2 regions of the Azonexus hydrophilus genome follow, and region 2 is predicted to be linked to the other one. Evidence: riboswitches for the same ligand, from Rfam matches in the RefSeq annotation. Region 2 holds a riboswitch; the other holds the start of a gene.

Region 1 (14,934 bases), 380 kb from region 2:
ACGACGACGTCCATGGCATGCTTTTCCTCGTCGACGACGATCGAGGTCACTTCGGCCGGCGACAGCGCGCCGATCACGAACTGCGCCGGATCGGCCGACCACAGGACGATGTCGATGTTCTCGCCGCCGATCTCGTTGCGCACGGCGGTAACGCGCGAGCCGCGCAAACCGACGCAGGTACCGATCGGATCGATACGCGGATCGTTCGACTTGACGGCAATCTTGGCACGCATACCGGGGTCACGGGCACAGGCCTTCAACTCCATCAGGCCGTCTTCGATTTCCGGGACTTCGAGTTCGAACAGCTTGATCACGAATTCGGGTGCGGTACGCGACAGGATGATCTGCGGGCCACGGGCACCGCGATCGATACGCAGCAGGTAGGCGCGAACGCGGTCGCCGATGCGCAGGTTCTCCTTGGGGATCATCTGGTCGCGCGGCAGCACGGCTTCGATCTTGCCGGCTTCGATGATCGCGTTGCCACGTTCCATGCGCTTGATCGTACCGAAAACGACGTGTTCCTTGCGATCCAGGAAGTCGGACAGGATCTGCTCGCGCTCGGCGTCGCGGATCTTCTGCAGAATGACCTGCTTGGCAGCCTGGGCGCCGATGCGGCCGAAGTCGATCGGCTCCAGCGGTTCTTCGAGGTAATCGCCGGGTTCGATTTCCGGATCGTCCTTGCAGGCTTCCGACATCGGAATCTGGTGGTATTCGTTGACGTACTCGCTGTCGGCAACGACCAGCCAGCGACGGAAGGTATCGTAACTACCGGTGGCACGGTCGATGACGACACGGACCTCGGCTTCGTCGTGGATACGCTTCTTGGTCGCAGATGCGAGCGCCAGTTCAAGGGCACCGAAGACGATTTCCTTGTTGACGTTCTTTTCGCGGGCCAATGCATCGACCAGCAGCAACAGTTCACGGCTCATGGGCTAAAACCTCCAGGTACTTCAGTCGAATTTCGGCACCAGACGTGCCTTTTCGATATTGTTGAATTCGAGTTCCACGTCTTCCTTGTCCAGGCGAAGACCGACCTTGCCGGCTTCACAGCCGAGCAGTTGCCCCTGGAAGTTGCGGCGGTTGTTGTGCGGAATGCGCAGCTTGATCTGGATGTCCTGACCGGCGAAACGCGCGAAATCAGCTTCCTTCTTGACGACACGATCCATACCGGGCGACGAGATTTCGAGGCGGTCGAAATCGATGTTTTCGACTTCGAACAGGCGCGTCAACTGGTTGGAAACCTTGGCGCAATCCTCGACGTCGACGCCCTTTTCTTTTTCCGGGGCATCGATGAAGACGCGGATGGTCCTGCCGCGCGGCGACATTTCGATGTCGACAAGTTCATAACCCAGACCGGTTACCGTCGTTTCAAGCAGCGAATTCAAATCCATAGGCACAAATAAAAAATGGGCGAAACGCCCACCTCAGAAAAATAAGATGCCCGCCAAAAACAGCGGGAGGAACAAACCCGTGAATTATAACGAGTTTATTCCTTCCTCACAATCGCCAGCACGTTGGCAAGACGCTCGATCAGGCCTGTTTCGGCTTTTCCGAGCGCGCCAGCTCACGCATCAGCAACTTGACTTCGGTCTCGTCGAGTTCGCGACAGCGACCGCGCTTGAGTTGCGGCGGCAGCGTGAACGGACCGTAGCGAACACGGATCAGGCGGCTGACGGTACAGCCGACAGCTTCGAACATGCGCCGGACTTCACGGTTGCGCCCTTCGAACAGGCTGACCCGGTACCACTTGTTGGCGCCCTCGCCGCCGGCATCGACCAGACTGGAGAAACTGGCCGGCCCGTCCTCAAGCTGGACGCCGTCGAGCAATTGCTGCTGGGCTTCCATGGTCAGTTCGCCGAGCACGCGGACGGCGTATTCACGAACCAGCTCCGAACTCGGGTGCATCAGCTTGTTGGCCAGTTCGCCGGAAGTGGTGAACAGCAACAGGCCCGAGGTATTGAAGTCGAGACGGCCGACGTTGATCCAGCGACCGCCGCGCATGCGCGGCAGTGCGGCGAAGACCGACGGGCGGCCATCGGGATCGTCGCGCGAGACGATCTCGCCTTCCGGCTTGTGGTACATCAGCACGCGCGGCGGACGCGAACTGCTGCCGGTGAAACGGATGTTGATCAGGCGCCCGCCGATCTTGACCTTGTCGGTCGGAATCACCGACTGGCCAATGGTGGCGACGACGCCATTGACGCTGACCTTGCCGGCGGCGATCCACTCTTCCATCTCACGCCGCGAACCGACGCCGGCCTGGGCCAGGATCTTCTGCAGACGCTCGGGCTTGGCCGCCGCAAGCGGCCGCCCGTCACGCGCGATGGCGCCACGGTTGGCCCGCCCACCGGTGTTCGGTGCCGGCTTGCGCCGCGGTGCCGGTTTGGCTGACACCTCCTGCTGTTGATCGACTTCGCCAGGCGGCGCTTCGACGAATTCCCGGGGTGGTGGCGTGCTGCGACCGGCGCCGCGACGCGGGCGCTGGCCAACGGCGGCGGCCTCGACCGGGGCACGGAAAGGCGTGCGTTTATTGGTTTTCATGATTCAGCTCCAGTGTCTGGCTGATTTGTTCAAGCGGCGGCAGTTCGCTGACGCTGCGCAGGCCCAGATCATCGAGAAATTGCTTGGTCGTGGCAAACAGCGCCGGCCGACCGGGGGTGTCGCGGTGGCCGACGACGTCGATCCAGCCACGTTCTTCAAGGGTTTTGACGACATTCGAATTGACCGCGACGCCGCGGATTTCTTCGATGTCGCCACGGGTTACCGGTTGACGATAGGCGATGATGGCCAGGGTTTCCAGCACCGCACGGGAATAACGGGGCGGCTTTTCCGGATTCAGCCGCTCCAGGTAAGGCAGATATTCGGCCCGCGTACGGAAACGCCAGCCCGAGGCGAGCTGGATCAGTTCGGCCGGCCGCTCGGCCCAGTCTTCACGGATCTGGTCGAGCAACTTGCGCAGCGTATCGGAAGACAGTTCTTCGTCGAACATCTTCTTCATGTCGTGCGTGGACATCGGCTCGTGCGTCGCGAGCAATGCCGCCTCAAGAATCTTCTTGACCTGACTCGGTTCCATCTTCCTCTTCCATGACCGGTTCCGGCTCGCCGTCGCGCAGATTGACGTAAATCGGCGCAAAGGCTTCGGTCTGCGTGATGCGGATCAGCTTTTCGCGGCCCAGTTCGAGCATGGCAATGAAATGCACGACCAGTCCGGGCGGCCCCATGGCCGGATCGAACAGGGTCTCGAACTGGACGAAACCGCCCTTTTCCTGCAGATGGCGAAGAATGATGCCCATGTGTTCGCGCACCGACAACTCTTCGCGGCTGATCTTGTGGTTGCGTTTCAGCACCGCCTGGCGCACCACGTTCATCCAGGCTTCCTTGATGTCCTCGACCGAAACTTCCGGCTGCCGGATGAGCAGTGACTTCTCGACCAGAGTCTCGACCCAGAAGAACTCGCGCTCGGCCTGCGGCATTTCGTTGAGCTTCTGGCCGGCGAGCTTCATCTGCTCGTATTCCATCAGCCGACGGACCAGTTCGGCACGCGGATCCTCGACCTCGCCATCGTCGCCGATCTTCGGCCGCGGCAGCAGCATGCGCGACTTGATCTCGATCAGCATCGCCGCCATCACCAGATACTCGGCCGCCAGCTCCAGGTTCTGCGCCCGCATGTTCTCGATGTAGTCGAGATACTGGCGGGTCAGCGGCGCCATCGGAATATCGAGGATATCGACGTTGGCCTTGCGGATCAGGTAGAGCAGCAGGTCGAGCGGGCCTTCGAAGGCGTCGAGCATGATCGCCAGCGCATCCGGCGGGATGTACAGATCCTGCGGCATGGCCTCCATCGGCTCGCCGTAGATGCGCGCCACCGGCTCGAACAGCGATGGCGGCGGCAGATCGACCGCCAGATTCATGCGTCGACCGCCGAACAGCGGAAGCGGAACGACGCAACAGACATCAGTGGTATTCCAGGCCCATCGATTCGCGCACGTCGCGCATCGTCTCGCGCGCCAGTTCGCGTGCCTTCTCGCAACCGTCGGCGATGATGTTCTTGACCAGCACCGGATCGTCGAGATACAGCTGGGCACGCTCGCGCATCGGCGCCTGTTCCTTGAGGATGCCTTCGATCACCGGCTGCTTGCAGTCGATGCAGCCGATACCGGCGGTGCGGCAGCCCTGCTCCAGCGTCGCCCGCGTGGCTTCGTCGGTGTACACCTGGTGCAGTTGCCACACCGGGCAGCGTGCCGGATCGCCCGGATCGGTGCGGCGCACGCGATTGGTGTCGGTCGGCATGCTCTTAACCTTCTTGGCGACCGAGTCTTCCGATTCGCGCATGGTGATGGTGTTGGCGTAGGACTTGGACATCTTCTGCCCGTCCAGGCCCGGCATGCGCGACGCAGCGGTGAGCAATGCCCCCGGCTCGGCAAGGATCATCTTGCCGGTACCTTCGAGGTAGCCGAACAGGCGTTCGCGGTCGGCCACCGACAGGTGCTGGATTTCGTCGAGCACGGCATGCGCCTGTTCGAGCGCTTCGCGCTGACCTTCCTGCTGGTAGCGGGTGCGCAGTTCTTCATACAGGCGGGCGCGCTTGCTGCCGAGCTTCTTGACCGCCTCGCGGGCCTTGTCCTCGAATCCGGGTTCGCGGCCGTAGAGGTGGTTGAAGCGGCGGGCAATTTCGCGCGAGAACTCGATGTGCGGCACCTGGTCCTCGCCGACCGGCACCTTGTCGGCGCGGTAGATGAGGATGTCGGCCGCCTGCAGCAACGGGTAACCGAGGAAACCGTAGGTCGACAGATCCTTGTTCGACAGCTTTTCCTGTTGATCCTTGTAGGTCGGCACGCGCTCCAGCCAGCCGAGCGGCGTCATCATCGACAGCAGCAGGTGCAGTTCGGCATGCTCGGGCACGCGCGACTGGATGAACAGGGTCGCCTGATTGGGATCGACACCGGCCGCCAGCCAGTCGATAACCATGTCCCAGGTTGCCTTCTCGATGTTCTGGGGATTGTCGTACTGGGTCGTCAGGGCGTGCCAGTCGGCAACGAAGAACAGACAGGGATATTCCTGCTGCAGTTCAACCCAGTTCTTGAGGACGCCGTGGTAATGGCCGAGATGCAGCGCCCCGGTGGGACGCATGCCGGAAAGGACACGTTCTGCGTACATAGCTGTTTGTCGTTTAGTAAAGACCGAAAATTGTTTCGATGGCGCGCGCCGAGAAAAGCACCAGCGGGCTCATGATGTCGCTGAGGATACCGGTGAACAGCAGGACCAGCAAAATCGGGAAGCCCCACGGCTCGATGCGCGAGAACTGCCAGGCCAGGCGGTGCGGCAACAGGCTGACGGCGATGCGCCCGCCGTCAAGCGGCGGCAAGGGTAAAAGGTTGAGCACCATGAGCACGCAATTGATGACGATGCCGATCTTGCTCATCTCGGACAGCGGCACGGTGAAATCGGTGCTGGGCATTTCCCAGGCCAGCTTGAGCATGAAGGCCCAGCACAATGCCATGAACAGGTTGGCAGCCGGCCCGGCGGCAGCTACCCAGAGCATGTCGCGCTTGGGATTGCGCAGGCGGGTGAAATCGACCGGTACCGGCTTGGCGTAACCGAACAGGAAGCTGCCCGCCGAGAAGACGAGAATGGCGACCGGAATCAGGATGGTACCGATCGGATCGATGTGGCGCAGCGGATTCAGGCTGATCCGCCCCATCTGCCAGGCGGTCGGATCGCCGAAATGGCGGGCCGCGTAACCGTGCGCCGCTTCGTGCAGGGTGATCGCGAAGATCACCGGCAATGCAGCGATGGCGATGGTCTGGATCAGGGCGTTGATGTCGAGCATGTTCAGTCGAATCCGAACGGGGCGAGCGGGCCGCGACCGGCGCGAACCAGTTCGGGCGCCGAACCGGTCAGGTCGATGACGGTGGTCGGTTCGATACCGCAGGTGCCGGCATCGAGGATTAGTTCAAGCTGGTCGTCGAGACGGTCGAGAATTTCCCAGCCCTCGGTCAGCGGACTGTCCTCACCCGGCAACTGCAGCGTCGTCGTCAGCAGGGGTTCCTGCAACTCTTCCAGCAAGGCCAGGGCGACCGGGTGATCCGGCACGCGCACACCGATGGTCTTGCGCTTGGGGTGCATGACCCGGCGCGGCAACTCCTTGCTGCCTTCGAGGATGAAGGTGTAGCTGCCCGGCGTTGCCGCCTTGAGCAAGCGGTACTGGGCGTTGTCGACACGCGCGAAATGGGCGATCTCGGAGAGGTCGCGAACCATCAGCGTGAGGTGGTGACGCTCGTCCATCTGGCGGATCAGGCGGATGCGGTCGAGCGCTTCCTTGTCACCCAGATGACAAGCCAGTGCGTAACAGGAGTCCGTCGGCAAGGCGACGATGGCGCCCTTGCGGATGAAGTCGGCCGCCTGGGCAAGCAGGCGCTGCTGCGGGGAATCGGGATGGATATTGACGACGCGGGCCATGGTTTCAATCGATCAGGCGCCAGACCGGCTTGAGGTCCGGCGGCAGCGGTGCCGCCCGACCGAGGTCGACGTAACTCTCGTCCGGCCCGTGAAAATCCGAGCCGCGCGAGGCATGAAAAGCGTAATGGCGTGCCAGCCGGGCAAAATGCAGCAGGTGGTCGGGCGAATGGCTGCCACTGGCCACCTCGATCGCCTGCCCGCCCAGATCCTTGAACTCGTCGAGGAACTTGCGCATGTCACCACCGGACATTCTGTAGCGCCCGGGATGGGCCACCACGGCGACACCGCCGGCCGCGTGAATCCAGCCCAGCGCATCGGCCAGGGAAGCCCAACGGTGGTCGACATAGCCAGGCTTGCCGGGTGCCAGGTAATACTGGAACACCCCGGAAATATCCCGGGCGATGCCGATGGAGACGAGATAGCGGGCAAAATGGGCGCGCGAAATCAGGTTCGGATTGGTCACGTAGCCCATGGCCCCTTCGAAGACGCCATGAATGCCGATGGCGTCAAGCGCCTCGCCCATCCGCCGGGCGCGCTCGAGACGACCGCTGCGCAGCGCTTCGAGGCCGCCGACCAGCACCGGATTGGCCGGATCGAAGCCGAGACCGACGATATGGATCGGCGTTTCCCGCCACTCGATGGAAATCTCCACCCCGGGAACGAAGCGCATCCCGGCTTCTGCCGCGGCTTCCGCCGCTGGCGCCAAGCCGCCGATATCGTCGTGATCGGTCAAGGCCCAGAAATCGACACCGTTATCCGCCGCCCGGCGCGCCACCACCGCCGGCGGCAACAAACCGTCGGACACGGACGAATGGCAATGAAAATCGAAATTGGCTGGGTTCACGGATGGCAAGACACGGGCAAACGCGGAGTTTAGCACGAAGGCCGCCCCTCACCGAGACGCCTTGTGCGGCGCAACATATTGATTGGACAGCCACGACCGGATATAGTGCGAGCCATCCTGTGGGAGAGCGCAGATCCGTCTGCCGCCGAAGGCGCAATTTCACCCGAAAACGCTCAGGCAAAAGGACCACAAGATGAGGCCAGGCGGCATGCGCATTGGCTGCGAGACACGAAGACAAGCCGAAGACAGTGCGAATAGCACGACGAGGCGCAGTCGACACCGTATCGCTGGCAATGCGCATGTCGCCCCCTGAAACTCTGGAGAGCGGCGTAGACAGCGCCCACCGATGGGGCAAATCTCTCAGGTATCGAGGACAGAGGGGTGAAACGCAAAACGCGAGTTTTACGTTTCACCCCTTTTCTGTTTCCAGAATCGACGTTAACAAACGTCAGTAAAGGATTGATATGCTGAAGCAAACGGTCTTGAATGCCGCCCATCGCGCACTTGGCGCCCGAATGGTCGATTTCGGCGGCTGGGACATGCCGGTCAACTACGGTTCGCAGATCGAGGAGCACCACGCCGTCCGTAACGACTGCGGCATGTTCGACGTCTCGCACATGTGCCCGGTCGATCTGGTCGGCGCCGATTGCCGCCCCTTCCTCTCGCGCCTGGTCGCCAACGACGTCGCCAAGCTGACCGTTTCCGGCAAGGCGCTCTACGCCGCCATGCTCAACGAGGCCGGCGGCGTCATCGATGACCTGATCATCTATTTCCTCACCGACACCAAGTTCCGCCTGGTGGTCAATGCCGGCACCGCCGACAAGGATCTGGCCTGGATGCAGGCCAAGGCCGCCGAATGGAAGATGGACGTCAGCATCACCCAGCGCCGCGACGGCGCCGACAATCTCGGCATCATCGCCGTCCAGGGCCCGAACGCCCGCGCCAAGGTGTGGCAGGTGCTGCCGCAAGTGAAGGCCGCGAGCGAAGGCCTGAAACCCTTCTTCGCCGCCGAAGTCGATCAGTATTTCATCGCCAGCACCGGTTACACCGGCGAAGACGGCTACGAGATCATGCTCCCGGCCAGCGAAGCCGAAGCCGTGTGGAACGCGCTCAAGGTAGCCGGCGTCGCGCCTTGCGGCCTGGGCGCCCGCGACACGCTGCGCCTGGAAGCCGGCATGAATCTCTACGGCCAGGATATGGACGAGACGGTTTCCCCGCTCGACGCCGGCTTGGCCTGGACCGTCGCCATGAAGGACGAGCGCGATTTCGTCGGCCGTGCCGCACTGGCCGCCAACGGCCAGCAGAAACAGTTCCTTGGCCTGATCCTGCTCGACAAGGGCGTGCTGCGCGGCCATCAGAAAGTCGTCACCGCCCACGGCGACGGCGAGATCACCTCCGGCAGCTTCTCGCCGACGCTGCAGCAATCCATCGCCCTCGCCCGCCTGCCACTCGGCGTCGCCATCGGCGATCAAGTCGAGGTCGACATTCGCGGCAAACTGCTCAAGGCCAAGGTCACCAAACCCGTATTCGCCCGCAACGGCAAAGCTGTCATCTAATTCACCCCACTCAGGAGAAAACCATGTCCAACGTCCCGTCCAACCTCAAGTACGCCGCCTCCCACGAGTGGGTCCTGAAGAACGCCGATGGCACCGTCACCGTCGGCATTTCCGACCACGCGCAGGAAGCCCTGGGTGATCTGGTCTTCGTCGAGCTGCCGGAAGTCGGCGCCCATTACGATGCCGAGAAGGAAATCGCCGTGGTCGAGTCGGTCAAGGCCGCCGCCGACGTGTACGCGCCGATCGCCGGCACCGTCACCGAAGTCAACCAGGCCGCCGTCGATGCGCCGGAGTCGGTCAATGCCGACGCCTACGCCGCCTGGCTGTTCAAGATGACCCCGGACAACATCGCCGATGTCGACGCCCTGCTTGACGCCGCCGCCTACCAGGCTGTCGCCGACGCCGCCTGATCCCGGCCCGCCGTTTTTCCTCCACCAGCCCGGTCGACCGTAACCGGCCGGGCTGTTCCGCTGCATAGCCCCCGCGAGAAACAATCCACATGAAGACCCTGCCCTTGAGCGCCCTGGAGCAGCACGACGAATTCATCGACCGTCACATCGGCCCCTGCACCACTGAAATGACCGAGATGCTGGCCACCATCGGTGCCGCCAGCCTCGACCAGCTGATCGACCAGACCGTCCCGGCCGCCATCCGCCTGCCGGCTGACCTGCCGCTGCCGGCCCCGCGCCGCGAACACGAGGCACTCGCCGACCTGAAGGCGATCGCCAGCAAGAACGTGATCCAGAAGTCGTGCATCGGCATGGGCTACTACGACACGCTGACGCCCAAGGTGATCCTGCGCAACGTCATGGAAAACCCCGGCTGGTACACCGCCTACACGCCCTACCAGGCCGAAATCGCCCAGGGCCGCCTGGAAGCGCTGATGAACTTCCAGCAGATGGTCGTCGACCTGACCGGGCTGGAAATCGCCAACGCCTCGCTGCTCGACGAAGCCACCGCCGCCGCCGAAGCCATGACGATGGCCCGCCGCGTTTCCAAGTCGAAGTCGAACCGCTTCCTGGTCGACGCCGCCTGCTTCCCGCAGACCATCGACGTGGTCAAGACGCGCGCCGCCTACTTCGGCTTCGAACTGGTGATCGCTGCGGTCGACACGGTAAAAGACGAAGAATTCTTCGGCGCCCTGCTCCAGTACCCGAACGACAACGGTGAAGTGCGCGACCTCAGCGCGATCATCGCCGGCCTCAAGGCACGCGGCACCACGGTCGCCGTCGCCGCCGACCTGATGGCGCTGGTGCTGCTCAAGTCGCCGGGCGCCATGGGCGCCGACATCGCCCTCGGTTCGAGCCAGCGCTTCGGTATCCCGATGGGCTTCGGTGGCCCGCACGCCGCCTTCTTCGCCACCCGCGAAGCCTTCGTCCGCTCGATGCCGGGCCGCATCATCGGCGTTTCCAAGGACGCACGCGGCAAGACTGCCTACCGCATGACGCTGCAGACGCGCGAACAGCACATCCGCCGCGAGAAGGCCAATTCCAACATCTGCACCTCGCAGGTACTGCTCGCCAACATGGCCGGCATGTACGCCGTTTACCACGGCCCGCAAGGCCTGAAGACGATCGCCACGCGCATCCACCGGCTGACCGCGATCCTCGCCGAAGGCCTCAAGCGCGCCGGCGTCAAGCTGCTCACCGGGCAGTTCTTCGACACCGTCCATATCGACCTCGGCGCCCGCGCCGAGAGCATCCATCAGGCGGCTGTCGCCGCCGGCTACAACCTGCGCCGCGTCTCGGCCGGCGTCCTCGGCGTCTCCTTCGACGAAACGACGACGCGCAACGATGTTGCCGAACTGTTCAAGCTGATCACCCAGGTCACGCTCGACATGGAAACCTTCGACGCTCAGCTCGCCGCCGCCGACCCGGCGCTGCCGGCCGCCCTGCTGCGCGATGACGCGATCCTCGCGCACCCGGTGTTCAACACGCACCACACCGAGCACGAGATGCTGCGCTACCTGAAGTCGCTGCAGAACAAGGACCTGGCGCTCGACCATTCGATGATCTCGCTCGGCTCGTGCACGATGAAGCTGAACGCGACCAGCGAAATGATCCCGGTCACCTGGCCGGAATTCGGCGGCATCCACCCGTTCGCCCCGCGCGAGCAAGTCGCCGGCTACCACGAGATGATCGCCGGCCTGACCGAATGGCTGAAGACGGTGACCGGCTTCGACGCCATCTGCATGCAGCCGAACTCCGGCGCCCAGGGCGAATACGCCGGCCTGGTGGCGATTGCCCGCTACCACGCCAGCCGTGGCGAAGCGCACCGCAAGGTCTGCCTGATCCCGAAATCGGCGCACGGCACCAACCCGGCCACCGCCCAGATGTGCAACATGCAGGTCGTCGTCGTCGATTGCGACGACAACGGCAACGTCGATGTCGCCGACCTCAAGGCCAAGGCTGAGGAACACAAGGACGACCTGGCCTGCCTGATGATCACCTACCCATCGACGCACGGCGTGTTCGAGGAAGCGGTTCGCGAGATCTGCGCCATCGTCCATGCCAACGGCGGCCAGGTATACATGGACGGCGCCAACCTCAACGCCCAGGTCGGCCTGACCTCGCCCGGCTTCATCGGCGCCGACGTCAGCCACATGAACCTGCACAAGACCTTCGCCATCCCGCACGGCGGCGGCGGACCGGGCATGGGCCCGATCGGCCTGAAGGCCCACCTCGCACCGTTCATGGCCAACCACGCGGTCGCCGCCATCGACGGTCCGCACGGCGGCCAGGGCGCGGTCTCGGCGGCGCCCTTCGGTTCGGCGTCGATCCTGACCATTTCTTGGATGTACCTGGCGATGCTCGGCGGCGCCGGCGTCAAGAAGGCGACCCAGGTCGCCATCCTCAACGCCAACTACATCGCCACCAAGCTCAAGGACCACTACCCGGTGCTCTACGTCGGCAAGAACGGCCGCGTCGCGCACGAGTGCATCCTCGACATCCGCCCGATCAAGGCCGCCACCGGCATCGCCGAGATCGACATCGCCAAGCGCCTGATGGACTACGGTTTCCACGCACCGACGGTGTCCTTCCCGGTCGCCGGCACGATCATGGTCGAGCCGACGGAATCGGAATCGAAGGCTGAACTGGACCGCTTCATCGAAGCCATGGTCAGCATCCGCGAAGAAATCCGCCAGATCGAGAACGGCGTGTGGACGGCCGACAACAATCCGTTGAAGAACGCCCCGCACTCCCAGGCCGACGTCATCGACGCCGACTGGCTGCATCCGTACAGCCGCCAGCAAGCCGTCTTCCCGCTGCCCTGGGTGGCCGCCAACAAGTTCTGGCCGAGCGTCAACCGCATCGACGATGTGTATGGCGACCGCAACCTGAACTGTGCCTGTCCGCCGCTTTCGGCCTACGAGGACTGATGGTCGATTTCTCGGCAATCGCCAGATGGCCCAACGTCCCCGACTGTTTCGAGTGGCTTTCGCTCGACCGGCGCGGGGACTGGCGATTGCAGGGAGAACGGGTGACGCACCACGGCCTGGTCGAGTTCATGAACCGGCAGTATGGTTCGGACGAGGCCGGCCGCTGGTTCGTCCAGAACGGCCCGCAGCGGGTCTATGTCGATCTTGCCTGCACACCGTGGGTTTTTCGCCGCGACGGTGAAGGTTTCGTCAGCCACACCGGGGCGTCGGCCGGCGAAGTTCGCGCTGTGCTGCTCGACGACGAAGGCAGCTTCCTGATCGAAGCCGAACTCGGTATCGGTCTGCTTGACGACCGCGACCTGGCCGCCTGTCTGGCCGAATGCTCACCTGACGACGAAACCAGCCTGCTCGCTTTCCTGCGTGATGCTGCTCCGCCGGTACGCTGGCGCGACCTGCCACTCACACGCATTGCTGCGGCCGAACTGGCCGCGCGCTACCGTTTCGTCGCTCAGCCGCGCGGCTGAAGCCGGCTCAAGGCTCCTCGCCTTCGTCGTTGGCCTGCAACCACCACAGCAAATCTTCTCCTTGCAGCGGGGTCGGGATCATCTGGTTGCGTTTCCAGCGAAATACCGGGCCGTAGGGCACGTAGCGTGCCATCACCTGGCCTTGCCGGGTGACGCCGAAAAACGGCCAGCCCGATCGGATGGCCTGGCGGATCTGTTCATGGGTCATCTTGTTGTCCTCCCGCAGTCTCGACTGCAGTATCCCGCACGCCCGGGCAGCGGGCAAGCCTTCAGCGGCCGAGCAAGGCACCGATCAGGTTCGAGATCAGCCGGGCGGTACTTCCATGGCGGTCACGGTCCGGGTTGTACTCGACGATTTCCATCGCCCGCAAACCAGGCTGGGTGGCAATCCAGTGCAAGGCAGTCTGGACATCGCTGGCCATCAGCCCATCGGGTTCGGGGCTACCGACACCGGGCGCCAGTCGCGGATCGATGGCATCGAGGTCAAGGGTCACGCCAAAGCCCGCCGGCGCGCCCCTGACGAGCGCCACGGCCTCGTCGAGACAGGCGGCGAAGCCGCGCGATTCGATTGCTTCGGCCATGATCACGCGCACCCCGGCGCGTGCCAGGAAATCGAATTCTTCGGGTTCGTAACTGCGGGCGCCGAGCACGACGGTATGCGCCGGACTGAGCTGCGCGCCCTTGAGGCCAAGGCCAAGCAGACGCTTGTCTCCCTGACCGAGCAGGCAGGCCAGCGGCATGCCGTGAATTGCGCCCGAATAAGTGCTTTCCGGGGTATGACTGTCGAGGTGGGCATCGATCCAGAGCAGGCCGAGCGGTGCGCCGAGTGCCGCAGCGACGCCGCTCCAGGTGCCGATGGCGACCGAATGATCGCCGCCGATGACCAGCGGGAAATTCCCCGCCTTCAGGGTCTGGGCAACCTCGTCGGCGAGCTGCCGGCAAAGTGCCGCGATCCGCTGCACCGGAGCCTGCCCGCCGGCCGGAGGCGGTGCATACAGCGTCCGCCCCCAGTCGAGTTGCGGATGCCTGGCCAGTTCGTGCCAGGCCTGGGAGTGGTGAAATGCAACGGGCCCATCGGCACAGGCCCGATCCTGGGCACCCAGTCCGCTGGCGGCACCGATGATGCGGATGCCGCCCGGACCTTGGTGCCGATCAGCGTTCATGGGATGAAAGCCGACCCGATGGGCTTACCAGAGCTTTTCCAGCGCCTTCAGCGCATCGGTGCGCGACAACTGACCGACCAGCCGACCATCGGCAACCACCGGATAGCAGTGATAGTGATGGGCGACGAACAGTTCGACCGCATCGGCCATCGACGACGTGTCGGACAGGGTCTTGACCTGAACGGTCATGTGCTGGCCAACCGGGCCGCCCGGCTGTTCGTAGTAGGAAGCGTTGAGTGCGACCTTCAGGCCATCTTTTTCGGAGAAGAAACCGACCAGCTTGCCTTCAGCATCGACCACCGGCGCGCCGGTCAGACGATGTTCGAGCAACTGGTGTACGGCGGTGAGCACATCCATTTCCGGCTTGAAAGCCAGCGGATCTGCGGTCATGTAATCCTTGACGAGCAACGATTTGAGCATGCCTATTCCTTTGTTTGGGCACTTTCCTGCGCGTTTTCCTGCGCCTCGGCTTGCGCTTTCATGCGGGCCAGACGCTTGTCGCAGGGATTCTTGCAGCCGGCAGCACACTCGACGTCGATCGCCTTGTAGCCGCCACAACTGCCGGCAATCGGCTTGCGTCCGAAGAGCACGCCGACTGCCATCAACAGGACCAGCAGGACGATGACTCCGAAAGTGATCAGGAACATTTCCATGCCGATCCTCCTTCCCTTGTTCCGTCCTTAACCACCAAAATCGTCGAGCATGATGTTTTCGCGCTCGACGCCGAGATCCAGCAGCATCTTGATCACGGCGGCGTTCATCATCGGTGGTCCGCACATGTAGAACTCGCAATCCTCGGGCGCCGGATGGTCCTTGAGGTAGTGCTCGTACAACACGTTGTGGATGAAGCCGGTGTAGCCGGTCCAGTTGTCTTCCGGCAAGGGATCGGACAGTGCCAGATGCCACTTGAAGTTCGGATTTTCCTCGGCCAGCTTGTCGAATTCCTCGACGTAGAAGGCTTCGCGCATCGAGCGCGCACCGTACCAGAAGCTGATCTTGCGCTTGGACT
Region 2 (14,934 bases):
TTCTGGCTGTTGTTATGGCTGCAATTTATCACGCCCGGAACGAATTGCCGACAATTAATTGTGCAATGCAACAATTCGTAATGTTCTGTCTATCAATTGTTTTATTGCTTTGGTGGTTTTCAATGCGGCGGTGCAGCATGGTGTTTCCGATGCTTGCTGCCGGCTTCTGTTAAGATGCTGCGGGCCGCATCCGCCGCCTAGACCTCCCCCGAAAACCGCACCTTGTCTACCCTCCAGGAAATCTTCTCGCCCGATGGCGCCTTTGCGCGTGCCATCGACGGCTACCGCATTCGTCCGCAACAGGTCGAAATGGCCGAGCGCATCGCCGAGGCCATCAAGAACAACGCGGTGTTCATCGCCGAAGCCGGTACCGGCACCGGCAAGACCTTCGCCTACCTGGTGCCGGCGCTGAAGTCGAACGGCAAGGTGATCGTGTCGACCGGGACCAAGACGCTGCAGGACCAGTTGTTCAACAAGGATCTGCCGACCGTGCGCGACATCCTCAAGGCGCCGGTCAAGATTGCGCTGCTCAAGGGTCGCGCCAATTACGTCTGTCCCTACCACCTGCAACGCTCGCTCGCCGACGGTCGTTTCCTGACCCGCGAGGACGCCGCCGACGCCCGCCGCATCTCGGTTTTCGCCAAGACAACGCAGAGCGGCGACAAGGCCGAGTGCGTCGAGGTGAACGAAAACTCGCCGGTGTGGGGGCACGTCACCTCGACGCGCGACAACTGCCTCGGTCAGGAATGCCCGGACTACAAGGAATGCTTCGTCATGCAGGCGCGCAAGGAGGCGATGGCGGCCGATCTGGTGGTGGTCAATCACCACCTGTTCTTTGCCGACGTGATGCTGCGCGACGAGGGCATGGCCGAACTCCTGCCGGCCTGCAACACGGTGATCTTCGACGAGGCGCACCAGTTGCCGGAAGTGGCGACGCTGTTCTTCGGCGACAGCGTGTCGACCGCGCAATTCCTCGATCTCGCCCGCGATGCGCGGACCGAGGCGCTGACTCACGCCCGTGACTGCCTCGATCTGCCGGTCGCCAGCAAGTCGCTGGAGAAGGCGGCCAAGGATCTGCGCCTGGCCGTCGGCATCGACGCCGGCCGTTTTTCCGCCGGCCAGTTGCTGGAAAAACCGGAATTCGCCCCGGCACTGCAGGGGCTGCTCGAAGAAATCGCCCGCTTTGCCGCCATCCTCGAAACCCAGGCCGAGCGCGCCGAAGGGCTGGAAAAATGCTGGCAGCGCGCCGGCGAACTGGTCCAGCGCCTGAGTCAGTGGCAGCAGCCGGCCGACGCCGGCTATGTGTATTGGGGTGAGGCTTTCACCCACTCGCTGCAACTGAACGCGACGCCGCTCGACGTCGCCAACATCTTCCGCAAGCAGATGGGCGGTCATCCGCGCGCCTGGATCTTCACCTCGGCAACGCTAGCCGTGCAGGGCAAATTCCACCATTACTGCGCCGAACTCGGCCTCGGCGAACCGGATTCGGCCTGCTGGCACAGTCCCTTCGACTACGGCGAGCAGGCCGTGCTCTACGCGCCGCTGGGCATGCCCGACCCGAACGCCTGGAACTACACCGAGTCCGTCGTCGACGCCGCATGGCCGGCGGTCAAGGCGGCCGGTGGCGGTGCCTTCTTCCTGTGCACCAGTCTGCGCGCGATGCGCCGTACCCACGAACTGCTCAAGGCCAGGCTCGAAGACGAAGGCCTCGACATGCCGCTGCTGGTTCAGGGCGAGGGCAGCAAGAACGACCTGCTGCAGCGCTTCCGCCACCACGGCGCGGCGATCCTGGTCGGCAGCCAGAGTTTCTGGGAAGGCGTCGACGTGCGCGGCGAGGCGCTGTCGCTGGTGGTCATCGACAAAATTCCCTTCGCACCGCCCGACGATCCGGTGCTGGCGGCACGCATCGAGGAAATGAAGAAGCAGGGCCGCAACGCCTTCATGGAATACCAGCTGCCGCGCGCCGTGATCAACGTCAAGCAGGGCGCCGGCCGGCTGATCCGCGACGAGACCGACAAGGGCGTGCTGATGATCTGCGATCCACGACTTATATCAAAGCCTTACGGCCGTCGCGTATGGCAAAGTCTGCCACCGATGAAGCGCACCCGCGAACTGCAGGTCGTCCTCGACTTTTTTGCCAACCGATGAAAACCACCTTCGACCAACTGGCCGCCCGCCAGCCGCAACTTTTCTCTGCCGCCGACATCCGCGTCGACAAGGCGCAGCTCGAAGCCATGGCCGAGATTGTCGGCGCCATCGAGATGGTCCTGGCCTTGCCCGCCTTCCGCGCCGAGGTGCTCGCCCGGGCGCCGGAAAGCGCGCGCTGGCCGGTCGTCGCGCGCAGCGTGTTCATGGGCTACGACTTCCATCTGACGCCGGCCGGCCCGAAACTCATCGAGATCAACACCAATGCCGGCGGTGGTCTGCTCAACGCCTACCTGCTCGCCGCGCACGGCCATGCCGACGAGGCGGCCACCTTCGTTGCCGAGATCCTCGAGATGTTCCGCGCCGAATGGCGGCTGGAACGCGGCGACGCGCCGCTGACGCGCATCGCCATCGTCGATGAAGCGCCGGCCGGGCAGTTTCTGGCGCCGGAGTTCGAGTTGTTCCGCGATCTGTTCGCCGCCAACGGCATCGATGCGGTGATCGCCGACCCGGCCGATTTCGTCCGCGACGGCCAGCGTCTGCTTCACGACGGCCAGCCGATCGATCTGGTGTACAACCGGCTGACCGATTTCTATCTCGAAGGCGAGCCCTGCCGCGCCATCCGCGCACTCTTCCAGGCCGGCGGCGTGGTCCTGACCCCGCATCCGGCGGCGCACGCCACACATGCCGACAAGCGCCACCTGATGCTTTTGTCCGATGCCGACAAGCTCGCCGCGCTCGGCATCGATGCCGCCACGCAGCGCATCCTGCTGGCTGGCGTGCCGCGCACCATCGCCGTCGATCCGGCGCAGGCCGAAACGCTGTGGGCCGAGCGCAAGCGCTGGTTCTTCAAGCCGCCCACCGGCTTCGGCAGTCGCGCCGCCTATCGCGGCGACAAGCTGACCAAGCGCGTCTTCGAAGACATCCTCGCCGGCCACTACATTGCCCAGGAAATCGCGCCGCCGTCCGAGCACGAGGTCATCGTCAATGGCGAGGCGCAGACGATGAAGGCCGACTTCCGCTGCTTCGTATACGACGGCCATATCCAGTGTGTCGCCGCCCGCCTGTATCAGGGGCAGACGACCAATTTCCGTACTCCCGGCGGCGGTTTCGCGCCGGTGTTTGCGGCTTGAACAGGTAGAATTCGGCCATGAAAGTTTTTGGCATCGCCGGCTGGTCCGGCTCCGGCAAGACGACGCTGCTGGAAAAGCTGATTCCGGCGCTGACCGCGCGCGGCCTCAAGGTCTCGGTGATCAAGCACGCGCACCACGGTTTCGACATCGACAAACCCGGCAAGGATTCCTACCGCCACCGCGAGGCCGGCGCCTCCGAAGTCATGCTCGCCTGCGGCACGCGCTGGGCGCTGATGCACGAATGCCGCGACGAACCCGAGCCGCAACTGGCCGACCTGCTGACCCGACTGGCGCCGTGCGACCTAGTGCTGGTCGAAGGCTTCAAGCAGGAACCGGTGCCCAAGCTGGAAGTCCACCGGCCGGCCAGCGGCAAGCCGCCACTGTTCGCCGAGCGCGACGACATCGTCGCCGTGGCCAGCGACGAAGCTATTGCCGCGACCATTCCGGTGCTGCCGCTCAACGACATCGCCGCCGTCGCCGACTTCATCGTCGATCACTGCCAACTCAAGGTCTGACCATGCTCAGTTACGAACAAGCGCTTGAACAACTGCTCGCCGCTGCCAGCCCGGTGGCCGAAACCCGCCATGTGCCGATTACCGCCGCCGCTGGCCGCGTGCTGGCGCAGGCGCAGGTAGCCACGGTGAATGTGCCGCCGCTCGACAATTCGGCGATGGACGGCTACGCTGTGCGCCTGGCCGATGTGGCGCAGATCGGCGTGACCTTGCCGGTCAGCCAGCGCATTCCCGCCGGCACGGTCGGCAGTGCACTGCAGCCCGGCACCGCCGCCCGCATCTTCACCGGCGCGCCGGTGCCGCCCGGCTGCGACGCGGTGATCATGCAGGAACGCTGCGAAGCCGTCGGCGACAGCGTCGTCATCAACCACGTCCCGCGCGATGGCGAGAACATCCGCCGCAGCGGCGAGGACATCGCCACCGGTAACGAAATCCTGCCCGCCGGCATCCGCCTGCGCGCCCAGGAAATCGCGCTCGCCGCCTCGGCCGGCCTGCCGGAACTGCCGGTGCATCGGCGCGTTCGCGTCGGCATGTTCTTTACCGGCGACGAACTGGTCCAGCCCGGCGAGCCGCTGCCGCCCGGCGCCATCTACAACTCCAACCGCTACGCGCTGCGCGCACTGCTCGAAGGCCTGGGCTGCGAAGTGCGCGACCTCGGCAGCGTGCCCGATTGCCTCGACGCCACCCGCGACGCACTGCGCCGCGCCGCCGCCGACAACGACCTGATCGTCACCAGCGGCGGCGTCTCGGTCGGCGAGGAAGACCACGTCAAACCGGCGGTCGAAGCCGAAGGCCGGCTCGACATGTGGAAGATCGCGATCAAGCCGGGCAAGCCGCTGGCTTTCGGCGAAGTCAATAAACCGGAAGGTGGCACCGCCTGGTTCATCGGCCTGCCGGGCAACCCGGTCGCCGCCTTTGTCACCTGCCTGATGCTGGTCCGCCCCTTCATCCTGCGCCTGCAAGGCGTTGCCGACGTGCGCCCCAAGGTGCTGCCGCTGACTGCCGATTTCACCTGGAGCCGGCCGGACAGCCGCCTCGAATTCCTGCGCGCCCGGATCAACGACGCCGGCCGCGTCGAGCTTTACCCGAACCAGGGCTCGGCCGTCGTCACCTCGCTGTGCTGGAGCGACGGGCTGGTCCTCAATCCGCCGGGACAGGCGGTTCAAGCGGGCGACAGCGTCCGCTTCGTCACTTTTGCGGAGTTGCTGGCATGAGCGTGAACATCCTTTACTTCGCCAGCCTGCGCGAAGCCTTCGGTACTGCCGGCGAAACCGTCGAGTTGCCGGCCGGCGTCGCCACCGTTGGCCAGTTGCGCGACTGGCTGGTCGGGCAGGGCAGGGCCGAACTGGCGACCGCCAAGAACCTGCGCTGCGCGGTCAACCAGGAAATGTGCAAGGCCGACGCGCCGGTCAAGGCCGGCGACGAAATTGCCTTCTTCCCGCCCGTGACCGGAGGCTGAACGATGTCGATTCAATGGTTCCCCGGTCACATGACCCAGGCCCGCAAGAAAGCGGGCGAGACGCTGGCCATGGCCGACGTCGTCGTCGAAGTGCTCGACGCCCGCCTGCCGCAGGCGTCCAGCAACCCGATGATTCACGAGCTGCGCACCTTCCGCCAGCGCCCCTGCCTGAAGCTGCTGAACAAGGCCGACATCGCCGACCCGGCGGTGACCAAGGCCTGGCTGGAATACTTCGGCAAGCAGCCGGGCGTGATGGCGGTCGCCATCTCGTGCAAGAAGGCCGGCGACGTCGCCAAGATTCCCGGCCTGGCGCAGAAGCTGGCGCCGCACCGCAACGACGCGGTCAAGCCGCTGCGACTGATGATCATGGGCATCCCCAACGTCGGCAAATCGACGCTGATGAACGCGCTGGTCAAGAAGAAGGTCGCCGCCGTCGGCGACCAGCCGGCGGTGACCAAGAGCCAGCAGCGCATCGACATCAGCTCGCGGCTGACCATCTACGACACGCCGGGCATGCTCTGGCCGAAGATCGACCACCCGATCGACGGCCTGATGATGGCCGCCAGCCACTCGGTCGGCGTCAACGCTTACATCGACGATGAAGTCGCCACCTGGCTCGCCGGCTACCTGCTCGACCACTACCCGGCGCTGCTCAAGGCCCGCTACGGCTTCGACCTGCAGGGCATGGACGCGGTCGCCGTGCTCGAAGGCATCGCCAAAAAGCGCGGCTGCCTGATCAAGGGCCGCGGCGGCGAACTCGACCTCGAAAAAGCCGCCGGCATCCTGCTCAACGATTACCGTACCGGCACCCTCGGCCGCATCAGCCTGGAAACCCCGAGCCTGCGCGAAGCCCGTCAGGCGCAATTGGCCCAGGCCGCAGCGCTTCCCCCGGAAAATCCGGAAAACACCCCAATAACCGATGAAGACGGCGACCACTAGGCCTTTTCCAAAAAGCTGGTTATAATTCGCGCCGCTCGCCACCCGGCGAGACTTTTCCTCGATAGCTCAGTCGGTAGAGCGCCGGACTGTTAATCCGTAGGTCCCTGGTTCGAGCCCAGGTCGAGGAGCCAGGACTCAAGCAAAAAGCCCACTTTTCGGAGTGGGCTTTTTGTTGTCCGAAGGTTTTGCTGCATTTTGCTGCTCAGCTCGACTGATCCATGTGGCGTTGATGGCTGCAATCAACCATTCATGCAACGGACATCTTGTCGAGCGTCTGCTTTGCAGAAATTTTTTGTATGGCCGCAGTTGGCCGATTGCAGGCGAAAGGTCCAACGAACTTCAGCGCCTTTCCCCCTACCCAACAACCCGAAATAGCATCAAATCCATCGCTTCAGTCCGGACAGGCACGATGGCCTGATATTCCAGACTGGCAGCCCAGCGGTCGGCATCTTCGGCGCTCGGGAAGCTGAGTTCGACGTAGGCCTCGAAGGGTGTGCAGGCGAGTTGGTTCCAGTATGTCTTGTCGACCGTGCCACGGGCGACGACGCTGCCGCCGTGGCGTTCGACGGTGGCGCCGACCTGGCTGCGGTAGGTTTCGAAGGCTGCCGGGTCTTTCAGGCGGATCAGGCCGATGATCTTGACGCTCATTTTGTCTCCTTTGCTTTCTGTTCTTCTATATAAGCTCGCCAAGCTTCACGTGCTTCCTTGGACAGGAATAAATAGTAGAGCATGAACATGCCTTCAAGCGTCGACAGCCGCGTTCCCTTGAGCGCCTCCAGGGATAAGCGCGAAACGATCTTCACCATTATCAGTAACGGCGTTACACCCAAAGCACACATGAAGACGTATCTGAATTGGATTTTCAGGTCAGCGTCAGAAAGCAAGTCGCTGAGACCGAGTATGTAGCTGACTACGCCAAGTAGGATTGCCAGGACAATGAATCTGGACAGGGTTTTTTCGCGCATGTTGTTCTTGAAGACGGTGCCGATCATTGCCAGCAGGAATGAGGATGATCCACATACCAGTGTATCTCGCTGAGGGCCGGGAGCATGGGGGTCGTGGTTTCGGGGTGGTCCGGAATCCGAAGGATAGTCCGGCGCTTGGGTTTTGTCAGGGGAATTACCCTGCATAATGATGGTCCGCTGCCTTGTGCGCTAACATGGGCCTTGGCCGAAGTTGTCGCCGATTCGGGGAGGGGCATGGAAGAAGTCAATGGCGCCGCTGTGCGCTGGCATCAATTGCGACTGTACGTCGACAATCATCTGCACGACCGTTTTCTGGCACCGCCACTGACCGTCGTGGTGGCAGCGCTGCTGACCTTGTGGGTGCCGGTATGGCAGGCGGTGCTGTGGGCGGGCGTGGAACTGGTGGTGATCGCGGTCTATGTGAGCGTGTATCTGCGCTTCCGTCGTGCGCCGGTCGAGGAGGCCGGACACTGGGCGCGGCGGATTGCGCTGGCGCACGGGGCGCACATGGCGATGTGGTCGTCCATCGTGGTCTGGGCTTATCAGCCGGGTGATCTGAGCAGCTTGATGTTCGTCATGCTGGTGCATGTGGGTTTGATCTCGCTGACTGTGGTGATGAGCAATCCGCACCGGCGCCTGCTGCTGTCCGATCTGGTGGCGCCGGCGGTGGCGCTGGTCGGACCGCCGTTGATTGACGGCAGTCTGTTCAGTGTCGGCCTGACCGCGCTCGGCTTGCTCTACATTGCGCTGATGCTGCTGGTCGGCCTGAAGATCCATGCCAGTACGCTGGAGGCTCTGCTGCTGCGCCAGCGCAACGACCAGTTGATCAGCGAACTGGAACGTCAGGTCAAGCGTGATGCACTGACCGGGCTGGCCAACCGCCGCCATTTCATCGAGACCGGCGAGGTGGAACTGCAGCGGGCGGCGCGTTACCGCCATCCGTTGGCACTGCTGATGGTGGATATCGACCACTTCAAGCCGATCAACGATACCTATGGTCATCTGGCCGGCGACGAGGTGCTCAAGGCGGTGGCCGCGGTGTGCGCCGAAAGCGTGCGCGGCAACGATTGCCTGGCCCGGCTGGGCGGTGAGGAATTTGCCATCCTGATGCCGGAAACCGGGCTCGACGAGGCAGGCGCGGCGGCCGAGCGGCTGCGTGTCGCGGTGGAGCAGCTACGCTGCCAACTCCACGAAGGGCTGGTGACGCCGACGGTGAGCATTGGCGTGGCGATTACCGAAGGAGCAGGCGAGAGCCTGTCGTCTCTGATGCGACGCGGCGACCAGGCAATGTACGCAGCCAAGGCGCAGGGCCGCAACCGGGTGGTGATCGCGCCGCCACTGACCGCCTGAAAGACAGCGGAAAAAGTCTGGTCCGGGTGCGGTTTTTACGTCTATAATGCGCGCCTTCGCCGCTCAGGCAGCGAGATTCCTCGATAGCTCAGTCGGTAGAGCGCCGGACTGTTAATCCGTAGGTCCCTGGTTCGAGCCCAGGTCGAGGAGCCATGGATTCAAGCACTTAGCCCGCTAATCAGCGGGCTTTTTGCTATATGGGTCTGCCATGATTGACTTAGAATGAGCCACACGCAGATCGGTGCAATCGATTGCGTCAATCAAAACCATGGTGGGGGACCGTGATGAGCCTGAGCAATCAGACAATCGGCAAAGTCGTGCAATGGCTGGGCTGGTTCAGCGTGGCACATTCGTTATGGACTTACGGCTTTGCTTTGCTGGATGCCAAGTCGGATGCCTCAATCCGCGCCTATGCCTGGTTGATTGCCATTGAAGGCATCTTTTTCCTAGGCGCAGGTCTGCTCGTTGTCTGGCTTGGACGCCGGATTGCCAGGCCGGCTCAAGTGCCCGAGCCGGTCCAGGCTGAAAATCGCGGCGCCGAGTAGGGACGGTGCTCATGGACGACGCCGATACCTTGACGATCAGGCCGAATTATCCTGGGCTGCTGATGGCCATTCTCCTGCTGGGGTTTGCTGCCGGCATTTCTCTCGTCATGCTGCTTGCGCTGACGCGCAAGGATGTTTTTGGCCCGGCGCTCTTCGACTGGCTGCTGATTATCTTCCTGATCGTTTTCATCTTCCTGTTCATGCTCGGTTCTCTGTACGTGCTCTGGAACCACATCGCGGTGCTGTTCAGCGGCTTGCGGCCGTCTTTGGCCGTGCGCATCGACCGGCAGGGCATCCATTACCCGCTAAGGTACGAAGGCTTGATTCCCTGGCAGCTGATTCGCGACATACAAGTGCACAATGGCTACAACGGCAGTAGCCTGTGGTTCACGATCGATCCGTCGCTGCCGTTGCGGGGGTATTCGGTGCTCGATCACATTTACAGCATCGGCAATGAGCAAGTGATCGGTTATGTGCGGCTGTTGTCGCACCAATACAGCTTTTCTGCGCCGGAACTCATGCAGGAATTGCGTCGGCTGGCCCCGGAACGGGTGCATATGGCCTATCCCTTGAGTTGAATCTGGTCCTGCTATTCTCGAATACGCCGAGCTGCCCGGCCTGTTCGCCTGAACCGATTGACAGGTAGTCCCGGCGCTGCCGATAATCCGCCACTCTGCAGGAGAGAGAGCGCTGCTTGGCCAGCGCTCCGCCGAAGGCGCAAACTCCCATAATCGCTCAGGCATGCCGAACTGCAGAAATGATTCGCCGGCTGGAGAGTAGTTGCGAGCGTCCCGGCGCTTGGCAACTCACCGAAGGGGCAGGCTCCGAGGAGCCGAAACTCTCAGGTAAAAGGACAGGGGGAGAGGCGTCACGGAAACACCCGCTCAGGGGTTTCCGCTTTCTGACGGAGTCCTTTTGATGTTTGCCTTGCTGTTCGACAGTCTCGCCCACGTTTTTCAACCACTCGCCACCAAGCAGTTCGATCTGCTGCTGGTCGTCTACCTGGTCGCCATCGCCGCCGAGGCAATGTCCGGCGCGCTGGCCGCCGGCCGCCGCGACATGGATTTCTTCGGCGTCGCCGTGATCGCCTTTGTTACAGCGCTCGGCGGCGGCACGATCCGCGACGTCGTGCTCGGCAATTACCCGATCGGCTGGACCCAGCATCCCGAGTACGTTTATCTGGTCATCCTTGCCGGTCTGGCGACGACGCTGATCGCCCGCTTCATGCACCACATGAAGCGCGTCTTCCTGATGCTCGATGCGCTCGGCCTGGTCGCCTTCTCGCTGATCGGCTGCAACGTCGCGCTGCAACTCGATTACCCGCCGGTGGTTGTGATCATGGCCGGCATGCTCACCGGGATTTCCGGCGGCGTGCTGCGCGACGTGCTGTGCAACCAGGTGCCGGTGGTCTTCTGCCGCGAGCTTTACGCCAGCGTCTCGCTGTTCGTCTGCGTACTCTTCCTGGTCTTGCGCGGGCTTGACTGGGACAGCGACTTGATCACCCTGGTCTGCTTCGGCGCTGGTTTCGCCTTCCGCATGCTGGCGCTGCGTTTCGCCTGGAAGCTGCCGACCTTTTCCTACCAGCAGCGCTGGGACTGAAACACAGGCTGGGCTAAAATGACTGTATGAAAATACAGTTGTTTGCCAAAGGCCCGCATTGACCGTCCCGTCCGCGCTCCCCGACTACGCCGAGCTGCACTGCCTGTCCAACTTCAGCTTCCTGCGCGGTGCCTCGCACCCGGAGGAGCTGGCGGCGCAGGCGGTGGCGCAGGGCTATGCGGCGCTGGCGCTGACCGACGAGTGCTCCCTGGCCGGCGTCGTGCGCGTGCATCAGGCGTTCCGGGCGCAGGGTGGGGCGACGCGCCTCGTCATTGGCAGCGAGATGACCACGGTCGACGGCCTGAAACTGGTCTTTCTGGCGCAGAACCGGGAGGGTTACGGCAACCTCTCGGCATTGATCACGCTCGCCCGGCGGCGGGCGGAGAAGGGTGCCTACACGCTGCAGCGCCATGACCTGAACGCCATCTCGCCGAACGGCGCCTTGCCCGATTGCCTGGTGCTGTGGGTGCCCGAGGCAACGCCGTCGGTCGCCGATGGGCGCTGGCTGGCCGAACGCTTTCCCGGTCGTTGCTGGATCGCCGTCGAATTGCACGCCGGCCCGGACGATGCGGCCAAACTCGCGGAACTGCAGGCGCTCGGCGCCGCCTGCGGCCTGCCGCTGGTGGCGGCGGGCGATGTGCACATGCATGTCCGGGCGCGGCGACCGGTGCAGGATGTGCTGACCGCGCTGCGCCTGAAAACTTCGGTGTTCGACGCGGGGCATGCGCTGTTTCCGAATGGCGAGCGGCATTTGCGTTCGCGCTTGCGGCTGGCGCGGCTCTATCCGCCCGAACTGCTGGCCGAAACGCTGCGCATCGCGGCCTTGTGCACGTTTTCGCTGGACGAGTTGCGCTACGAATACCCGGAAGAAATCGTCCCCGCCGGCCACACGCCGACCTCGTGGTTGCGCCACGAAACCGAAGCCGGGCTGCGCCGGCGCTACCCGGCGGGCGTGCCGGGCGCGGTGCGCGAGCGCATCGAGCACGAATTGCGGCTGATCGCCGAGTTGCAGTACGAAGCCTATTTCCTGACCGTCTACGACATCGTCTGCTTCGCCCGCAGCGTCGACATCCTCTGCCAGGGGCGCGGCTCGGCGGCGAATTCGACGGTCTGTTTCGCACTCGGCGTCACCGAGGTCGACCCGGCGCGCTCGGCGATGCTGTTCGAGCGCTTCGTCTCCAAGGAGCGCGGCGAACCGCCCGACATCGACGTCGATTTCGAGCACGAGCGGCGCGACGAGGTCATCGCCTACATCTACGGAAAATACGGCCGCGAGCGCACGGCGCTGGCCGCCGCCGTCATCACCTACCGGACCAAGGGCGCGTTGCGCGACGCCGGTCGCGCGCTCGGCTTCGACATCGCCCGCATCGACGCGCTGACCGCATCGCTCGCCTGGTGGGACAAGCGCGAACAGATGCCGGAACGCTTCGCCGAGCAGGGGCTGGACCCGGCGTCGCCGCGCGTCGCCAAGTGGCTGTGGCTGGCCGAGCAACTGCGCGGCTTTCCCCGCCACCTGACCCAGCATGTCGGCGGCTTCGTCATGTCGCGCGGGCCGCTGGCGCGGCTGGTGCCGGTCGAGAACACGGCAATGGCCGAGCGCACGGTGATCCAGTGGGACAAGGATGACCTCGACGCGGTCGGCCTGATGAAGGTCGATGTGCTGGCGCTCGGCATGCTGTCGGCGCTGCGCCGGATGCTGGCGATGATCGGGCCGCTGGCATTGAACGAAATCCCCGAAGGCGACAAGGCGACCTACGACATGCTGTGCCGCGCCGACAGCATGGGCGTCTTCCAGGTCGAATCGCGGGCGCAGATGAGCATGCTGCCGCGCCTCAGGCCGCGCAACTACTACGATCTGGTGATCGAGGTTTCGCTGGTGCGCCCCGGGCCGATCCAGGGCGACATGGTCCATCCCTACCTGAAGCGGCGCCAGGGCAAGGAGGATATCGAGCGCATCACGCCGGCGATCGACGCAGTGCTGGCGCGCACCTGCGGCGTGCCGATATTCCAGGAGCAGGTGATGCAACTGGCCATCGTCGCCGCCGGCTTCACGCCCGGCGAGGCCGACGAGTTGCGGCGGGCGATGGCGGCCTGGCGCCGTAAAGGTAATCTCGCCCGCTATCAGGACAAGCTGCGCGCCGGCATGGCGCGCAACGGCGTGCCGGCCGCCTTCATCGAGCGCATCGTCGCCCAGATCCAGGGCTTCGGCGAATACGGCTTTCCCGAATCGCACGCCGCCAGCTTCGCGCTGCTGGTCTATGCCTCGGCCTGGGTCAAGCGCCACCACCCGGCGGCCTTCCTCTGCGGCTTGCTCAACAGCCAGCCGATGGGTTTCTATTCGCCGTCGATGTTGATCCAGGACGCCCGCCGCCATGGTGTCAGCGTGCTGCCCGCCGATGTCACGGCCAGCGACTGGGACAGCCGGATCGACGAGCGCGGCGCGGTGCGCCTCGGCCTGCGCGAGATCAAGGGACTGAGCCGGGAAGCGGCCGTGCGGATCGCCGACGCGCGGCGGCGGGCGCCGTTTGCCGATGTCGCCGACCTCGCGGCGCGCTGCGCCCTGGGCAAGCGCGATCTGGATCAGCTCGCTGCTGCCGACGCCTTGCGCGGTCTCGCCGGTCATCGCCGCCAGGCGGCCTGGGCGGTCGCCGACAGCGGCCGGCGGGCGATCCAGGGCGATCTTTTCGCCGGCTTGCCGGCGCCAGAAACGGCGGTCGAGCTGGCGGCGCCGACGCTGGCTGACAACCTGGTCGCCGATTACCGCCAGCTCGGCCACAGCCTGCGCACGCACCCGCTGACCCTGCTGCGCGAACATCTCGCAGCGCGGCGCTTCCTCAGTGCCGGCGAACTGGCGCAACGCGGCGACCGCGCGCTGGTCCGCGTCGCCGGCATCGTCACCGGCCGCCAGCGGCCGGGCACGGCGACCGGGATCGTCTTCGTCACGCTGGAGGACGAAACCGGCTGGACCAACGTCGTCGTCAAGCCGGGGCTGGTGGAAAAACAGCGGCGCGAATTGCTCGGGGCACCATTGCTCGGGGTTTACGGTCAACTTCAATGTGCCGATGGCGTGGTGCATCTGGTCGCCCAGCGCCTGGTCGACCTGTCCGCCTGGCTGGGGCGACTGGAAACCCGCAGCCGGGATTTTCATTGATCTGGCTGACACCATGTCGGCAACTTCTGGCATGTGCGGCGAAAATTGCGTTAAGCTCAAGGCTGCGCAGGACACAACCGAATCATCGCGGGAGTCGTCATGATGCTTGAGTCTCTTGGAAATCCGCTTGCCGGCATGGCCTGGCCACTGGCTTTGCTGCTGGCCTGGCTGGCTGGTGAAGCGATCAGCCGCTGGCTGTCGTTGCCGCGCGTCTGCGGTTATGCGCTGGCCGGTTTCGTGCTGGCCAGCGGTCAGCTTGGCCTGTTGCCCCAGCCGGCCGGAACGCCGGTGGCGCTGCTGGCTGATTTCGCCATTGCGCTGGTGCTGTTCGAACTCGGCCAGCGCATCAACCTGAACTGGCTGCGGCATAACCGCTGGCTGGCCGTGACCAGCCTGGTCGAGGCCTTCGGCACCTTTATCGTCGTGCTGCTGGTGGCCCGGGGCTTCGGCCTGGCACCGCTGCCGGCCCTGTTGCTGGCAGCGCTGGCGATGTCTTCGTCGCCGGTGGCGGCGCTGCGGGTGGCCAACGAACTGCACTGTTCCGGTCAGGTTACCGAACGCATGCTGCATTTGTCGGCGTTCAACTGTGTTTTCGCGGTGCTGGTCTTCAAGGCGATTGCCGGTTACTGGGTGCTGACCAGCGCCGGCGGCCTGCTTCCTGCCTTGTGGAGCAGCCTGGCCGTGATCGGCGTGTCGGCGGGGATCGGCGCGATGTTCGGCGTCGCCGTGCCGACCCTGCTGCGTTGGCAGCGGCGCGGTGGTGGCGATGCGACGGTGATCTTCGCCATCGCCACGCTGCTGCTGGTGTCCCTGACGCACGCCCTGCAGTTCTCGGCCCTATTGGCGGCACTGGTCTTCGGCCTGGTCGTACGTTACCGGCGCATCGTCTTTTCCGGCGCGGATCGTGGTTTCGGCACGCTGGGCAGCCTGCTGACCATCCTGCTGTTCGTCTTTGCTTCGGCGACCTTGTCCTGGTCGCAGGTGGCCCAGGGGGCCGGGCTGGCGCTGGCGGTCCTGGTGGTGCGCACGCTGTGCAAGGTCGGCGCCTGCGTGGCCTTTGCCGGTCTGTCAGGCATCGGCTGGCGCAAGGGGGCGCTGACCGGGCTGGCGCTGACGCCGATGTCGGTGTTTGCCAT

Evidence for each region. Region 2 has a riboswitch for glycine ahead of AADV58_RS10635 (trimeric intracellular cation channel family protein). Riboswitches for the same ligand answer to the same signal wherever they lie in the genome.
Region 1: another riboswitch for glycine. It lies ahead of gcvT (glycine cleavage system aminomethyltransferase GcvT); the one in region 2 lies ahead of AADV58_RS10635 (trimeric intracellular cation channel family protein).

Annotation. Positions count from the first base shown of each region.
Region 1 covers NZ_CP151406.1:1,820,627-1,835,560, reverse strand. The annotation lists gene nusA (transcription termination factor NusA) at 1-929, opposite strand, end outside; gene rimP (ribosome maturation factor RimP) at 951-1,391, opposite strand; gene rluB (23S rRNA pseudouridine(2605) synthase RluB) at 1,531-2,541, opposite strand; gene scpB (SMC-Scp complex subunit ScpB) at 2,528-3,073, opposite strand; gene AADV58_RS08800 (segregation and condensation protein A) at 3,042-3,911, opposite strand; gene AADV58_RS08795 (tryptophan--tRNA ligase) at 3,955-5,157, opposite strand; gene AADV58_RS08790 (site-2 protease family protein) at 5,171-5,821, opposite strand; gene AADV58_RS08785 (L-threonylcarbamoyladenylate synthase) at 5,833-6,459, opposite strand; gene AADV58_RS08780 (3',5'-nucleoside bisphosphate phosphatase) at 6,464-7,303, opposite strand; glycine riboswitch at 7,414-7,502, shown strand; glycine riboswitch at 7,611-7,690, shown strand; gene gcvT (glycine cleavage system aminomethyltransferase GcvT) at 7,768-8,859, shown strand; gene gcvH (glycine cleavage system protein GcvH) at 8,883-9,269, shown strand; gene gcvP (aminomethyl-transferring glycine dehydrogenase) at 9,359-12,238, shown strand; gene AADV58_RS08760 (DUF2946 family protein) at 12,238-12,762, shown strand; gene AADV58_RS08755 (hypothetical protein) at 12,770-12,970, opposite strand; gene AADV58_RS08750 (arginase) at 13,032-13,925, opposite strand; gene AADV58_RS08745 (CBS domain-containing protein) at 13,950-14,345, opposite strand; gene nqrM ((Na+)-NQR maturation NqrM) at 14,348-14,578, opposite strand; gene nqrF (NADH:ubiquinone reductase (Na(+)-transporting) subunit F) at 14,606-14,934, opposite strand, start outside.
Region 2 covers NZ_CP151406.1:2,196,398-2,211,331, reverse strand. The annotation lists gene AADV58_RS10700 (ATP-dependent DNA helicase) at 223-2,148, shown strand; gene AADV58_RS10695 (hypothetical protein) at 2,145-3,278, shown strand; gene mobB (molybdopterin-guanine dinucleotide biosynthesis protein B) at 3,296-3,793, shown strand; gene glp (gephyrin-like molybdotransferase Glp) at 3,796-5,004, shown strand; gene moaD (molybdopterin converting factor subunit 1) at 5,001-5,249, shown strand; gene ylqF (ribosome biogenesis GTPase YlqF) at 5,253-6,188, shown strand; tRNA gene AADV58_RS10670 (tRNA-Asn) at 6,244-6,319, shown strand; gene AADV58_RS10665 (DUF1330 domain-containing protein) at 6,543-6,836, opposite strand; gene AADV58_RS10660 (hypothetical protein) at 6,833-7,153, opposite strand; gene AADV58_RS10655 (GGDEF domain-containing protein) at 7,388-8,503, shown strand; tRNA gene AADV58_RS10650 (tRNA-Asn) at 8,581-8,656, shown strand; gene AADV58_RS10645 (hypothetical protein) at 8,788-9,048, shown strand; gene AADV58_RS10640 (hypothetical protein) at 9,060-9,626, shown strand; glycine riboswitch at 9,715-9,810, shown strand; gene AADV58_RS10635 (trimeric intracellular cation channel family protein) at 10,033-10,647, shown strand; gene AADV58_RS10630 (error-prone DNA polymerase) at 10,706-13,798, shown strand; gene AADV58_RS10625 (cation:proton antiporter) at 13,898-14,934, shown strand, end outside.